2 regions of the Brevibacillus sp. AY1 genome follow, and region 2 is predicted to be linked to the other one. Evidence: a T-box and tRNA genes for the amino acid it is inferred to sense, from the RefSeq annotation. Region 2 holds a T-box; the other holds one or more tRNA genes.

Region 1 (8,369 bases), on a different contig from region 2:
AATTGATCTCCGGCCTCAATCCGTTCAAGCATCCGAGGGTACGGAGTGATCGGCTTTACAGAGGCTGTAGGGTTGCCTACCAGCTCGCTGACCATGGCTTCTGGCAGACCACAGCTTCGATAAAAGGTGGAAAATCCTTCCTTGCTCCAGGTAAAGCGGGACAATTGCTCCTCCCGATCACTGAGATACAAGGGGGCATTCGTCCATTCCTGCATGACCCCTGCAAATCCGAAATGATCGGCGTGGTGATGCGTGAGATAGATGCGGGAGATATCATGGCCAGGCGAGATGCCATGCTTCGTAAAAGCCGCTTCCCACGTCTCTTGAGTGACATGTCCATTAATTCCAGTGTCGACAACCACCCATTTCCCTTCTGTTCGGGCAAGATAGCAATGTACGCTGTCGTTCCAAATCGGGAGGGGGATCGATACCTGATAAATGCCAAATTGTTCCATCTCTTCTACCTTCCCATCTGCTCGTTTATTTCATCGCTTGTTGGAATGCTTCGGTCAACCGTTCCATCCCCAATTTAATTCTCTCTGGATTGGAGTTGGTGAAATTCAACCGCATCGTATTTTGACGAGGGGAATCTACATAGAACGGCGCTCCCGGAATAAAGGCAACCCCGTGAGGAACGACCTTCGTCAATAATTCCGTGGCATGAATATTCTCGTCAACCTCTAACCAGATGAACATGCCACCTTTGGGTTCAACCCATTTGCACGAATCCAGCTTTTTCAGATAATCCTGCATGACCAGCATGTGCTGGTGGTACTGCTGGCAAAGCATGCGGATGTGCCCATCCAGATCAAAATCATTGAGTAGATGATACAGCGCTTGTTGATTTAACGGGCTGGACATGAGATCTGCAGCCTCTTTGATTTGAGCCAGCACCTTCATGATTGGCTGGGGTCCTGTCACCCATCCTACACGTAAGGAAGGCACCACCGTTTTGGAAAAGGAGCTGGTATAAATCACATATTTCTTTTCCGTATCCATCGCAGCGATGGGTGTGTAGGTCTCTTCGGCATTGAACTGCAGCTCACCGTACGGATCATCTTCCAAAATCAAGGTATTGTGCTCTTCTGCCAGCTTCAGCAAGGCCACACGACGTTCATTGCTCCACACTTTTCCTTCAGGATTCGAGAAGGTTGGTACGACATAAATAAACTTCGGCTTGTATTCTTTCAGCTTTTTGGCGAGGTCCTCAGGATCCATTCCATCTTTGTCGCTTTGCACGCCGATAACCTTGGCTTCATAGGATTCGAATGCCTGAACAGCTGCCAGGAAGGTTGGGTTTTCAGTCAGCACGACATCCCCAGGGGAGAGCATGATTCTGCTGAAAAGATCGATCGATTGCTGAGAACCCGTTGTCAAAAGCACTTCTACTGGTGCTGCTTGGATGCCCTTGGCTTTCACTCGCTCGCTGATTTTTTCACGTAATGGCATAAAGCCTGAAGTCATTCCATACTGCAAGGAAGACTTGCCGGATGCAAAAACCTTATCAAAAGCCTGTTCCAGTTCAGCTTGAGGAAAGTAAGGCTCGTAAGGGAAGCCACCTGCGAAAGAAATCACGTCATTACCCTTTGCGATAATTTCAGATATCTCGCGGATTGCGGATGATTTGAACATTTTAACGCGATCTGCAAAGCGATAGTCCATGCTAGAACTCCCCTTTTGTTCATTTTATTTGTAATTGTCTGACATAGGCATGGTTTAACTGTAGAATAAATATGACGCAATGTCAATTATCTACTTGTGAACCTGACCAGGACGTCGAAAAAGACGTAAAAAAGCGAGTAGATCAGGCCTACTCGCTGTTCGTAATATTCTTTATGGCGGAGGGAGAGGGATTCGAACCCCCGTGACGTTGCCGCCTAACGGTTTTCAAGACCGCCCCGTTATGACCACTTCGGTATCCCTCCACGTTTTCAAGACAAGATTTACTATAGCACACCCGCTAGATTCCATGCAACTATTTTTCTACATTTTTCTGGCGTTGTCTGAAGCTGGCACAACGCCAGGAAAACGGAAACCTGATTCGCTATTTCTTCATCACAACAAGCTTACATTCTGTCAGCTCTTCCATCGCGTATTTGACACCTTCACGCCCCATGCCACTCTCTTTGACCCCGCCATACGGCATATGGTCTACTCGGAATGTAGGAATGTCGTTAATCATGACGCCACCTACATGAAGCTCATCAGCAGCCAGCATGGCCGTACCAAGATGGTTCGTGTAGACACCAGCCTGCAACCCATAGCGCGAATCGTTGACCAACTCGATGGCATGCTGAACAGAATCAACCGGATTGATCAGGACGACTGGACCGAACACTTCCTGACAAGATATTTTCGCATCTTCAGGAACGCCAGTCATGACCGTCGGCTGCAGCATGCGCCCTTCACATGTTCCTCCGCATTCTATTCTGGCACCCTGCAAGGCGGCTTTCTCGACCCAGGAGAGCACTCGCTGAGTCTCATTGGGATGGATCATCGCTGAATAGTCCGCATCCTCGGACAGAGAATCTCCTCCCCGAAGCCTTCGAGTTTCTGTGACAAAACGGCTGACAAACGGCTCGTACAGCTCTTTGACCACATAAATTTTCTGTACAGATATGCACACCTGTCCAGAATAGGCAAAGGCACCAAAAATACAACGGGGAATGACCTCTTCTAAATGGACATCGCGATCTACAATGACAGCAGAATTAGAACCTAGCTCCAACGTCACCCTTTTCAAGCCAGCACGATTCCGTATATCCATACCGACTGAAGGGCTTCCTGTAAAGGTAATAGCTTTTATTCGCGGGTCCTTGACAAGCAGATCACCCACGCTGCTTCCACTGCCTGTCACGATATTCAGCGCACCTGCTGGCACCCCTGCTTGCTCGGCTATCTCGGCCAAAAATAAGGCAGACAGTGGTGTCTGCGAGGCGGGCTTCAGAACTACCGTGTTTCCTGCAGCTAAGGCAGGTCCTACCTTGTGGGCGACGAGATTCATGGGAAAGTTGAAGGGCGTGATGGCTCCGATGACGCCCAAGGGCTCTCGAACCGTATACGCCACACGCCCCTCTCCCCCTACAGCAGCATCCATAGGGATTGTCTCACCGTGCAGGCGCTTCGCTTCCTCGGCTGCGAATTTGTAGGTTTGTATGGTACGAATGACCTCTCCTCTCGCTGTCTTGATGGGTTTTCCTGCTTCCAGGGCGATCATCCTCGCCGCTTCTTCCATTCTCTCACCCATCAGGATCGAGATTCTTTCCAATAGGGAGGCTCGCTGATAGGCGGGCATCCTGCGCATCAGGGGAGTTGCTTTTTGTGCTGCTGTTATCGCCTGTTCTACGAGCCTTTCATCCGCCAAGGATATTTGGGCAATCTCGTTGCCACTGTAAGGTGCGTAAAGAGGGGCATACTCAGTGGCGTACATCCACTGCCCGCCGATATAACATGCTTTTTTCACAAGCGAATCCTCCTAGCTGATTGGGCTATCGGGTCCAAACGTATCCAGTTTGCCTACAATTCTGAAACTTCGCACCACTCGATCAAGGTCAAGGCAAAAATCTCCGCACAATGGAAAATGTCATCCAGCACAATATATTCGTTGGGGTAGTGTGCAACCTGTGTGACACCAGGACCTACCACAATGGATGGCGTATCGGCCAATGCTGTCAGGAGTCCACCATCCGTTCCCCAAGGAGAGGCTTCCACTACGGCTCGCTGACCAGTCGTTGCCACAAATTGCTTATGCAGGATTTCCATCAAGGGGTGATCCTCCTCCACGGAGCCTGGTACCCAACGTGCCCCGTACCATTCCAGCTCCACAGGATTTTCAGCAAACCACGGATCGATCTCGGCAAGACCTCTCAATGCTGCTTCCATTTCCGCCTTGGCATCGTCCATCTGCTCACCCGGCGCCACGCCCATACGCCCTTCCAGCTTGACCAAATCAGCTACGGAAGACGGCCACTTGCCCCCTTCGATCACCCCGATGTTGATCGGAATCGGAATCGGCAGCTTGGCATACAAGGGGTCAGTCATCCGGTCGTTACGCTCTTTTTCCAGCTGTCCGACTGCCTGTACGACCAGCAGGCTTTTCTCAATGGCACTTACCCCTTCATAGCGGGTTCCGCCATGGGCAGAGCGTCCCTTCACCAACAGCCTGAACCACATGGACCCTTGTTGTTTCGGGAAAATTTTCATATTGGTCGGCTCAGGGATCAAAGCAGCATCTGCCTTGTAGCCGCGCAGGATAGTTGCCAGTGTGCCTGCCCCACCGCTCTCTTCTTCGACCACGCTCTGGAAGATGACATCTCCCTTCAGCTTGACGCCAAGCGCCTGCAAAACCTGGATAGCCAACAGGGATGACAAGTTTCCACCCTTCATATCTGTTGCGCCACGTCCATACAGCTTGCCATCCACGACTTCCCCGCTGAATGGAGGATGTGTCCACTGTGCTTCGTCACCCTCGGGGACGACATCGACATGTCCATTCAAAATAATCGAGCGTCCACCCCCTGTACCCTTCCAGACACCAACCACATTAGGACTTTCCTCGAATGTTAGACGAGGCGAGACAAAATAGGGATGCCGTACGAGTTCATCGCCACCCATCACCCACAGATCGACATCCAGTCCCATTCTCGCCAGTCTGCTCGCAATAGACTCCTGGATGGATTTCTCCGCGCCGGACACGCTTGCGTGGCGCACCCATTCCTGCAGCAGCGTAGTAGCCTCGTCCCGCTCTTTGCGTATCTGCTCATGGATGAGCGATTGCCATTTGGTCATTGATTCATCCTCCTGCCTATGGATTATTCGGACTTGTCCTTTTGTATTCATCCTATGCTGGACATGCCTAGCGGAAGACCGCAACATCTCCCTCGATTTTCAACTCTGCCTCTGTAGCTCCGATCACATCAGCTACACAGTACGGGTACATTACCTCACGCAAATAAAGACCGTCTGGCAAGACCTCCATCACTGCCATATCGGTTATAATCAGGTCTGCGGCATGCTGAGCTGTCAGCGGCAGAGAACAATCGCGGACGATTTTGGATCTGCCGTTCTTGTCCAGATGCGTCGTTACGACCAGCACCTTCTTCGCCTTTTGCGCAAGCTCCATGGCTCCGCCCATGCCCGGTACACGCTTTCCAGGAACGATCCAGTTGGCGATATCACCGTTTTGACTGACTTCGAGCACACCGAGAATCGTCATGTCCAACAGACCTCTGCGAATGATGGCAAATGCAGTGGCACTGTCAAAGAAGGAGGCACCTTGCGCCAGCGTGACGGGAAAACCACCAGCATTGCACAGCATCGCGTTTTCTTCTCCTTTTGCCGGACTTGGCCCTGTACCAAGAATGCCGTTCTCCGCATGGAACATCACGCGTTTCTCCGTTGGAATAAAATCAGCAACCAGCGTCGGGATTCCGATGCCGAGATTGATAATCATCCCGTCTTCGATCTCCTGGGCTGCACGACGAGCAATCCGCTCGCGATATCCTTCCGTTTCTTTTACTTCTCCCACGCCCATTGCCAATTCACCCCTTTGCTTTGCACGATATAGTTCACGAATACGCCTGGTGTTACGATCTCTTCCGGTGAAAGCTCGCCAATCTCCACGATTTCGTCCGCTTCCACAATGGTGATATCGCCCGCCATTGCCACCAGCGGATTAAAGTTACGAGCACTTGTATCAAAGACGAGATTTCCAAAGCGATCAGCTTTTTTGGCATGAACAATCGCTACTTCCGCCGTAATTGGCGTTTCCAGCAAATACTCCTTCCCGTTCAGGCTGATCTTCTGCTTGCCCTTTTCGGCAATCGTCCCTATCCCGACATCGGACAAAATACCTCCAAGCCCGACTCCACCAGCTCGCACACGCTCGGCCAGAATTCCTTGCGGGCAAAATTCTACCTCCAGCTCACCGGCAGTCATTTGAGCACCCGCGTTGGGATTGGAACCGATGTGGGAAGCAATGACCTTTTTGACTCGTTTCTCCGTCACCAGCTTCCCGATCCCGATCCAGGGAAAAGCTGTATCGTTGCTGATCAGGGTGATATCGCGAACGCCTTTGTCCAGTATGGCTTGGACAAGGGTAGGAGGATTTCCTACCCCGCCAAAACCACCTGCGAGCAGGGTCATTCCGTCGTGAAAATAGGCTGTAGCTTCTTCTAAGGATATGACTTTCTCAAATCGGGTGGTCATGATGACTCCTCCTTCTATCCGATCAAGGCTTTCTCTTGTAGCTCCTGCTGCACGGCGAGGATGGCGTCACGCAAAATATGGATCAGCTCATCGATCTCCTCAGTCGTGATCGTCAACGGTGGCGAAAGGATGATAGAATCGCCTGCAACCCCATCCAAACCCCCTATGGCTGGGTAGACGAGCAACCCTTTTTCAAATGCCTTTGCGATCACTTGTGATGCGACACCTGCCGAAAGCGGGAACGGCTCTTTGGTATCCTTGTTTTTTACGAATTCCATCCCACAGAGCAATCCAAGACCGCGTGTATCCCCGATCAGCGGAATTTCCTCTGCCAGCTGCTCCATGCGTGAAAGCAGATAAGCTCCCTGCTGGGCGGATTTTTCAATCAGCTGATGCTTCTCGACGTATTTCAACACAGCGAGGGAGACTGCCGCAGACTGCGGATTGGCGCTGTATGTGTGTCCAGCCATGATCAGACCGCTGCCCTTGCTAATTGTCTCGATGATCTCGTCTGATACGATGGTCGCCGCCATTGGCGTATAGCCGGCGCTCATCCCTTTTCCTAGGGTCATCAGGTCTGGCACTACGCCCCAGTGGTCGATCCCAAATGCTTTACCGGTACGGCCTACTCCTGTCATTACTTCATCAGCGATAAACAGCACCTCGTACTGATCACATATTTCTCGAATTCTCTGAAAATAACCATCCGGCGGCACTACTGCCCCACCGGAAGCTCCAATAATCGGTTCAGCGATAAACGCAGCAACCTGTTCGGACCCGACACGTTTTATCGCCGTCTCCAACTCATTCGCACACTGAAGTGCATAATCCTCCATACTCATGCCTTCCGGGCGACGGTAAGGATACGGTCCAGTAATCGCTGGATAATCCTCCAGCAGCGGCACAAAGCGTTTGCGGCGAAGCACATGCCCAGACATGGAGAGTGCTCCCATTGTGATACCGTGGTAGCTCATCCAGCGGGAGATGATCCGATTTTTTGTTGGTCTCCCTTTTTCCTGCCAGTATTGAATCGCGATTTTTTGTGCGGTCTCTGTCGCTTCCGAACCGCTGCTGACAAAAAAGCTCCAATTGAGGGACCCAGGTGCCCATTCAGCCAGCTTCGCTCCCAATTCCTCTACAGCGTCACTGCTAAAATGAGAACGGTAAGCAAACGATACTTCTTTGGCTTGCGCGTACATGGCCTCAGCCACTTCATCGACTGCGTGACCGATACTAGCTGTCACTGCTCCTCCACAACCATCGATGTAGCGTTTTCCCTCCTGATCGAACAAATAAATTCCTTTCCCACGAGAGATAAACGGATATGTCTTACCCAATTCAGGCTTGATTACATAGCTTCTTGTCATGACTAGCCACCTCTCCTTCTCCTTCCATCCTATCTGAGAGTGGCAAGATAGCCATCCGACTGGCTGGCAAAAAAACATGGTCAAGTGGCGAAATCTTTTGTACATTTTGTATAATGAGCTTTCGAGAGGAGGAAGGTTACGTATGTCAATTACCATTCGCGAGGCTTTGCAACTGCCTGATATGGTGCAGACGAGACTGATCGCCGGGGCAGGCGGACTGGGTAATCCGATACGCTGGGTGACGATCGTAGAGGTGCTTGAAGACCCCAGCCGCCTGCAGGAAGGAGAATTCCTGATCACGACGGGATTTGGCCTGGATGGCGACGAAAAACGTTTAGCCTCCTTCATTCCTTCTCTGGCGAAGCAAAATCTGAGCGGCGTTGCTATCCATACAGGTTTTTACTTGCGCGAGATTCCGGAAGAATTCGTCAGGCAGGCGGACTATTATCGACTGCCACTCATCGAAATACCTGTAGAGATCAATTTCTCTACCATTACCAAAGCCATTCTGCAGCCGATCATGAATCGCCAGTTCGAGACATTGGCCTATTCTCAAGCCATTCATAATCAAATGATCGAAGCTGCTCTGTCCAAAGGTGGATTGGCGGCCATCGTCAAGGAGCTGGCCAAGCTGACGGGTGGTGCGGTGAAACTCGTGGATGCACTGGGGTTTGAAGTGGTGCAACACGGCAATCGCCCACTCGATCAAGCAGAAGAAGAAAAGGAAAGTGCACATGCAGTAGCGATACGTGCCAGCCGGGAGCACTTCGGCAGCCTGACACTTTCCAAGCCAAA
Region 2 (8,369 bases):
ACGTCCTCGCGTTTGTACCAGATCTGATTGGGCTCTCGCATCAGACGATTGAATACCTCCATCGCGACGGGCACCAATCCCGGATGCGCAACCCATGTGCCGTCGTGTCCGTCGTATGCTTCCCGCTCCTTGTCAGCACGTACCTTGGCCAAGGCCTCCTCATTTTTGACCGGGTCGTTCTTGACCGGAATCTGCGCGGCCATTCCGCCGATGCAAGGAGCCATTCGCTTGTGGCACGTCCTTACCGCCAAGGTGGTATAGGCCTTCATGAATGGTACCGTCATCGTCACCTGTGCACGATCCGGCAGTATCACGTCGGGTTGATTTCTCAGCTTTTTGATATAGCTGAAGATGTAATCCCATCGGCCGCAATTGAGTCCAGCGCTGTGCTCGCGCAGCTCATACAAGATCTCATCCATTTCAAAGGCAGCCATAATGGTCTCAATGAGGACGGTTGCCCGAATCGTACCCCGGGGGATATTTAATTCCTCCTGCGCAAACAAGAAAACATCATTCCAGAGTCGAGCTTCCAAATGACTCTCCAGCTTCGGCAAATAGAAATACGGGGCAGTCCCGTTCGCCAAAAGAGCTTGAACATTGTGATAAAAATAGAGGCCAAAATCCACGAAACTGGCAGAAACCGGCTTTTGATCGAGCAGGATGTGTTTTTCCTCCATGTGCAAACCTCGCGGGCGTATCTTCAGTACAGCAATCTTCTCATTCAGCATGTATTTTTTGTTTTCCGGGCTGGTGTAGGAAATATTGCGTCTTACCGCATCCTTCATGTTGATTTGGCCTTGGATCGTGTTCACCCACGTAGGAGAGTTGGCATCCTCAAAATCAGCCATGAACAGACGTGCTCCGGAGTTCAGGGCATTGATGACCATTTTGCGGTCGCCTGCAGGACCGGTAATCTCCACCCTTCGATCCAACAAATCCATCGGCAGAGGTGCCACCGTCCATTCTCCTTTGCGAATATGCGCCATCTCCGGCAGAAAATCAGGCAATTCCCCTTCATCAATCTGCGCTTGTCGCTCCTCGCGTCTAGCTAACAGCTCCAGTCGACGATCCCCAAACTTTTGTTCCAGCTTGACGATGAACTGAAGCGCTTCCGGTGTCAAAATTTCCTCATACCCTGGCAGAATCTCTGCATCAATCTCCATTGGAGATGGGTTCGTTGGTATTGTAGTCAAGCAAAGCCCCTCCTTTTCCTACCCGTTTTATTATGGTACAGATGATAAATCAATCAGTTATTATAGTACAGATCAAACAAAAAAAATGGGCTACTCTATGCTGCCACTACCGCTGCAATGACTACAGCAAACATGCCCGTCACCCAGACAATGGCGACATGTCGTGCCATTCGCCTCGATACCGACCCCTTCACAACGTGTGCAATCCTGTTCACCGTTTCCATCACACCTGTAGCAATTCATTCCCCATTCCTCCTATTTCTGTATTAAAACAATATTCTCAACTTTTGAAGTTATTATATAACAGAGAATATAACAGTGCAACAACAATTTTTAAATTTTCACAACTGTACTAGTACAAAAGAAAACAGCTCTGTTCCAAATGGATCAGAGCTGTTTGTTTTATTTGACAACGCTTATTTCGGGGCGATTTTCTCCAAGCCACCCATATACGGACGCAATACTTCTGGGATCGTAATGGACCCATCTGCTTCCTGGTAGTTTTCCAGAATCGCAGCTACCGTACGGCCAATCGCCAAACCCGAACCGTTCAAGGTATGAACGAATTCTGGCTTGCTCTTGGTATCGCGGCGGAAACGAATGTTAGCGCGACGTGCTTGGAAAGCCTCAAAGTTGGAGCAAGACGAAATTTCGCGATACGTGTTGTTGCTTGGAATCCATACTTCCAAATCGAATTTTTTCGCAGCAGTGAAACCGAGATCGCCTGTGCACATGCTCAATACACGATAAGGCAGGCCCAAGAGCTGCAATACCTTCTCCGCGTTCTTCACCAGCTTATCCAATTCGTCATAGGAATCCTCGGGTTTGACGAACTTCACCATCTCTACTTTGTTAAACTGGTGCTGACGGATCAGACCGCGAGTATCACGACCTGCAGAGCCCGCTTCCGAACGGAAACATGCACTATATGCGGCATAATAGAGCGGCAAATCAGCTCCGTCGAGGATTTCATCACGGTGCATGTTGGTGACAGGCACCTCCGCTGTTGGAATCAGGAAATAGTCAGGTCCATCCAGTTTGAATGCATCCTCTTCAAACTTGGGCAATTGTCCGGTCCCTGTCATGCTGGCACGATTGACGATGTAGGGCGGAAGAATTTCCTCATATCCGTGCTCCGTGGTATGCAGATCGAGCATGAAGCTGATCAATGCACGCTCCAAACGCGCTCCCAAGCCTTTGTAAAAAACAAAACGACTGCCTGTTACTTTGGCTGCAGTTTCAAAATCGAGAATGCCAGCTTGTGTAGCCAGATCCCAGTGTGCTTTGGCTTCAAAGCCAAAATCACGAGGCTCGCCCCATGTCCAGGCTACGACGTTATCGTCTTCAGAAGTACCAATTGGTGTGCTCTCATGTGGCAGGTTGGGCAGACTGAGCAGGATTTCTTCCTGCTGCTCATCCAGCTGACGCAATTCTTCGTCCAGAACCTTGATGCGCTCGTTTACTTCCTTCATTTCAGCGATCAGGCTATCAGCATTTTCCTTGTTGCGTTTCATTACCGCGACCTGCTCGGAGACCGTGTTTCTTTTATTTTTCAAGGTTTCGGCTTCTTGAATCACTTGGCGGCGCTTCTCATCCACTTCGGCAAACTGATCCAGAGCGGAGATATCTTCATTACGAGCGGACAAACGGCGCTTAACTTCCTCCAGGTCTTGTCGTAAAACTTTTACGTCCAACATTTCGAATCCCTCCAAATCAACTTCAAATAAAAACAAAAAACACCCGTCCCCTGGTAAGGGACGAGTGTTGTATACCCGCGTTGCCACCCTCGTTGACAGATGCATCGTACCCAAAACATCTGTCCACTCTTCCGTCGTAACGGGACGGTTCCGGACAAGTTCATCCTTGTCACTCCGAGATGGATTCCTTCGCATGCTGGATCGGTTTGCACCACCCACCGACTCTCTAGACCAGACCTTGCGGAGTACTTGTTCTCATCAGCGTGTTTGCACATTTAACAACTTCTAACTTCTATTGTTAACTGTACTACAGGTTCTATACCTGTGTAAAGAGTCGCTGTCTACCACGATTCGGAGTATGAAACCTATTTTGATTCCTTCACCATATCGAGAAAATACTTGTGCAAGCGCGTATCCTCGGTCAATTCGGGATGAAAGGCTGCTGCCAGATATTGTCCGACACGCGCTGCAACGATTTTATCCTCGTACTTTGCCAATACCTGACCAGCTTCTCCTACCTCCATCAGGTAGGGAGCCCGGATAAACACCGCTGGATAATCAGCAGCAACTCCCGCTACGGGCAAGTTGACTTCAAAGCTGTCTTTTTGCCGACCAAAGGCATTGCGCGCTACCTTGATATCCATCAAACCGAGGTGTGCTTCCTGCTGTCCTTCTATTTGTTTGGCCAACAGGATCGCGCCTGCGCATGTACCGAAGATCGGCTTTCCCGCTTCTCCAAACGCACGAATCGCTTCCATCCATCCGTATTGGTGCATGAGCTTGCTGATCGTCGTGCTTTCTCCACCGGGAATCACCAGGCCGTCCAGGTCGTGGAGCTCCTCTACCTTTTTAACAGCAACGGCTGTAGCTCCCACAGCTTCGAGTAAACGTAGATGTTCGACTACTGCACCTTGCAGGGCAAGTACGCCTATTTTCATCGCGATCACCTTACCAGCCGCGCTCTTGCATGCGGTCTGCTTCACGGATTTTGGAGATTTCGATTCCTTGCATCGGGCTTCCCAAGCCTTTCGATACACGAGCAATCAGTTCGTAATCGGTGTAGTGAGTGGTTGCCTCTACGATTGCACGGGCAAATTTCTCTGGATTTTCCGATTTGAAGATTCCAGATCCTACAAACACACCATCGGATCCGAGCTGCATCATCAACGCTGCGTCTGCAGGTGTAGCGACTCCACCAGCGGCAAAGTTGACGACTGGAAGCTTTCCGTTCTTGTGCACATACTCCAGCAGGTCATATGGCGCTCCCAGATTTTTCGCTTCTGCCATCAATTCATCGTAGGACATCGCTTGTACTTTGCGGATTTGCGCCATCATCGTGCGCATGTGACGAACAGCTTCTACGATGTTCCCTGTACCTGGCTCCCCTTTGGTACGGATCATGGATGCACCTTCACCGATTCGGCGCAGCGCTTCACCCAGATCACGGGCACCACATACAAACGGAACAGTAAAATCCTTTTTATTAATATGGTACAAGTCGTCTGCTGGGGTCAGTACTTCGCTCTCATCGAGGTAGTCTACGCCCAAAGACTCCAAAACACGCGCTTCCACAAAATGACCAATACGGGCTTTTGCCATGACAGGTATCGAAACAGCTTTCAGCACATCCTCGACGATGCTCAAGTCAGCCATACGCGCTACACCGCCCGCAGCACGAATGTCGGAAGGAACACGCTCCAATGCCATAACAGCTACAGCACCAGCTGCTTCCGCAATTTTTGCCTGTTCTGCATTCACGACGTCCATGATGACGCCGCCTTTTTGCATTTCTGCCATTCCCTTTTTCACGCGGTCCGTTCCTACTTGTACCATGCTATTTCCCCCTACGTCATAAAAGTAATAACATCACAACTGTTATGTGGTGTTATGGTTGAGTTACGCTCATTGTAAACCAAAGCGCAGAGGGAAACAACACTTTATTTATTTTCCACTACTGAACAAGCCGCTGAAAAATTGGATGATACTGCGGAAAAACAGGCGAATCCAGCTCGCTTCTTCCACTTCCTGAGCAGCTACAACATCGTAGGATGCCTTCTGCATGTCTTCGGCCTGTAGATAATCCGACTCTTTCACACCTTCTTCATTCAAAACTAATTTTCCGACTACCTGGTCCTTCGCAATGGGGGCAGATAGCTCAGAGAAGGAAACGGTTGGTGTAAATTTTGGTTCTGTCCCAATTTTGGTGAGTACTTTTACTTCGTTACCTGTTACAACCGGTACAGTCAACTCAACGCCATTTTTGAGTGGTGCAGTATCAAAACCGGTCACCACAGCACCCTTGTCCATTTGTTTGGTTACTTTGTAATTGCTAAAGCCGTAATCGTACATTTTCTTCGTTTCGGCAAAGCGTTTTGTATTACTTTCGGTTCCCATAACAACGCTGATCAGACGCATACCGTCTTTGGAAGCAGTACCCGTAAAGCAGTACTGTGCAGCTGCTGTATAGCCCGTTTTCAAACCGTCGACGCCATCATAAAAGCTGTTCAGGCCTGGCAGCATCCAGTTGTAGTTAGCCTTTTTCAATTCTTGTGGAGTACCTGTACGGAAAGTAAACCGGGGAACCTTAGACACTTCCAACGCTTGTGGGAAATCCCGGATCAGGGCACGGGCAAGAATGGCGGAATCACGTGCAGACATCAGGTTTTCTGTTTGCTCTGTGTCCACCGAGTAAGGACCTAATTCATTTGCAGGCAAACCACTAGAAGTAACGAACGAGGTGTTTTTCATTCCCAGTTCCGCTGCTTTCTTGTTCATCATCTGAACGAAATTCGGTTCACTACCTGCTACTTTTTCTGCCAACAACACGGTTGCATCGTTCGCAGAAACAATGGCCATTGCTTCATACAATTCTCTGACTGTAAATGATTCTCCAGCGTTCAAATAAACACCAGAAGCATCTGAAATCTTTGCAACGTAAAACGCATATTCGCTAACAGGGACTTGATCGTCCCAGCTGATTTTCTTCTGCTGCACTGCTTCTTGAATCAGGTACTCTGTCATCATCTTACTCATGCTAGCAGGAGGGAGAGGCTGGTCCGGGTTTTTGCTATAAAGCACTCTACCCGTTGATTCCTCTACGAGAATCGCAGAATTTGCAGCCAAATCCAAATTCGCAGGTGCTGCCTCTGCTGTTGCTGTCATTCCTACCATAGCTGTAACAAATACAGCGACAGAAAGGTATAGACTCATTAATCGTCTTGTCCATGTTTTTTGTTTCATCGCCATCTTTCACTCTCCCACTTCTGTCGATTTTGTCTTGGTTGAATTGGTTGACATTGCTGACCATACACACAACTGTAAGTGTACCATAGGAAGCATGCGTGATTGAAGCTTGTGAGACCTGTTTCTCCACTCCAAAAGCTAGTAAAAACCCCCTTTCTCTGCAAGAAAAAGGGGGAGTAGGTCCATAGAACCAAATTCTAGGATATGGAATAGTTAGGAGCTTCTTTGGTGATTTGTACATCATGTGGGTGGCTCTCGCGCAAGCCAGCTCCTGTGATACGGATGAATTGGGCATTCTCGATCAGTTCCTGGATGGTTTTGGTGCCACAATATCCCATACCAGCACGCAATCCCCCAATAAGCTGATAGGTTACCTCTGCTAGTGGACCTTTATACGGTACACGTCCTTCAATTCCTTCAGGGACCAGCTTTTGTTCATTTTCTTGGAAATAACGGTCTTTACTTCCGGCTTTCATCGCGCCAATCGATCCCATACCTCGATAGACCTTGAAACGACGACCTTGATAAATTTCAAATTCGCCAGGACTTTCTTCGGTTCCTGCAAACAAACTGCCAATCATGATCGCAGATGCACCCGCACCGATCGCTTTTGGCAAATCACCTGAGTATTTAATGCCGCCGTCGGCAATAATTGGAATATTATACTCGTGCGCGACTTTGGCACAGTCGTTGATGGCTGTGATTTGCGGCACACCGATTCCTGCCACTACACGAGTCGTACAAATCGAGCCAGGGCCAATGCCCACTTTGACTACTGAAGCACCTGCTTCGATCAGATCGCGCGTAGCTTGTCCTGTCGCTACGTTTCCTGCCACAATGGTCAGTTCCGGGTAGCGTTTTCTGATCTCTTTCACCGTATCAATAACTCCCTTGGAATGACCATGAGCGGTATCGATGACGAGTACATCAACGCCTGCTTTTACCAATGCCTCTGCACGTTGAAATGTGTCCGCCGATACGCCGACAGCAGCACCGCACAACAGACGTCCTTGCAGATCCTTCGCTGCATGCGGGTACTGGATGTTTTTCTCAATATCCTTAATCGTAATCAGTCCACGGAGGATATTGTTCTCGTCCACCAGAGGAAGCTTTTCGATTTTATGCTTCTGCAAAATGGCTTCTGCTTGCTGCAGGGTCGTCCCCACAGGAGCTGTAACCAAATTTTCTTTGGTCATGACATCCTTGATCGGAGTAGAAAAATCGTGGACGAAACGCAAATCACGGTTGGTCAAAATCCCGATCAGGTGATTTCCTTCGTCCACAATCGGTACACCGGAAATGCGGAATTTCCCCATCAGAGCATCTGCATCCGCTACAGTATGATCCTGCGTCAAGGAGAAAGGATTGGTGATGACGCCACTTTCGGAGCGTTTGACTCGATCGACCTCGCTCGCTTGTTGTTCAATTGTCATGTTTTTATGGATGATCCCGATACCGCCCTGGCGAGCCATTGCGATTGCAAGAGCTGATTCCGTCACCGTGTCCATACCAGCACTAATGAGGGGGATATTGAGAGTCACTGTTTTACTTAGTTTGGTACGCAGGTCAACATCCCTTGGCAAAACTTCTGATTTCGCTGGAATGAGCAAAACGTCATCAAACGTGAGACCCTCTTTTACAAATTTGTCTTCCCGCACAGCAGAAAACTCCTCTCGGAAAATAGTTTAAGACAGTTTAACAAATGGCATAATTTACTGTCAAGGAATCCGTATATTGTTCGGCAATCAACCGAATTATCCAGATAAATCAAAAAACTAATCTACAAACACGGTGAGAAGACGAAAATTAATCGAAGGTGATAGAGCATGGATTCTGCTTGGAACAGACTGCAATACCTAGAGACTGAACCTACTTCACGCAAGTTTTTGTCTCAATGCTACACAAATCGAGAATGGGAGCATCCTGATCGGCTTGCCTTTCAGCAAAGTACGCGCTATCTGTATTTGTGGAGGCAAGCACGTCTTTTTTATCAAACGGCCGAATCAGCAGATTTGTCGATTCAGCCCTTGCTCCTTTTTTATGGCTGTACGCATTTACTCAAGGGTATGTTAATCACCCGTGATCCAGCTTACCCGCAGAACAGTCGGATGCTGCAGCACGGCGTTGCATCAAGAAAGGTAAAAAGACAAGCATACGTGCTGATGGAAGATGAAATTCGGCCTCAAAAGGAAGGGTTTTTTTCGCACCTGTCTCAGACCTTCCGTCTTACCCCGCT

What was found. The T-box of region 2 lies ahead of serS (serine--tRNA ligase). A T-box ahead of a tRNA ligase gene usually reads a tRNA of that ligase, here a tRNA-Ser.
Region 1: it has a tRNA-Ser gene. The T-box ahead of serS (serine--tRNA ligase) is inferred to sense a tRNA for this amino acid. The anticodon was not compared.

Annotation. Positions count from the first base shown of each region.
Region 1 covers NZ_JAFLPN010000001.1:199,045-207,413, reverse strand. The annotation lists gene JZI27_RS01095 (MBL fold metallo-hydrolase) at 1-455, opposite strand, end outside; gene JZI27_RS01090 (aminotransferase-like domain-containing protein) at 481-1,662, opposite strand; tRNA gene JZI27_RS01085 (tRNA-Ser) at 1,837-1,925, opposite strand; gene JZI27_RS01080 (aldehyde dehydrogenase family protein) at 2,045-3,463, opposite strand; gene JZI27_RS01075 (peptidase) at 3,517-4,788, opposite strand; gene JZI27_RS01070 (3-oxoacid CoA-transferase subunit B) at 4,856-5,533, opposite strand; gene JZI27_RS01065 (3-oxoacid CoA-transferase subunit A) at 5,515-6,207, opposite strand; gene JZI27_RS01060 (aspartate aminotransferase family protein) at 6,222-7,574, opposite strand; gene JZI27_RS01055 (PucR family transcriptional regulator) at 7,717-8,369, shown strand, end outside.
Region 2 covers NZ_JAFLPN010000043.1:20,565-28,933, forward strand. The annotation lists gene aceB (malate synthase A) at 1-1,193, opposite strand, end outside; gene serS (serine--tRNA ligase) at 1,610-2,890, opposite strand; T-box leader at 2,944-3,161, opposite strand; gene pdxT (pyridoxal 5'-phosphate synthase glutaminase subunit PdxT) at 3,256-3,828, opposite strand; gene pdxS (pyridoxal 5'-phosphate synthase lyase subunit PdxS) at 3,839-4,723, opposite strand; gene JZI27_RS21660 (D-alanyl-D-alanine carboxypeptidase family protein) at 4,832-6,130, opposite strand; gene guaB (IMP dehydrogenase) at 6,331-7,791, opposite strand; gene JZI27_RS21670 (YaaC family protein) at 7,960-8,369, shown strand, end outside.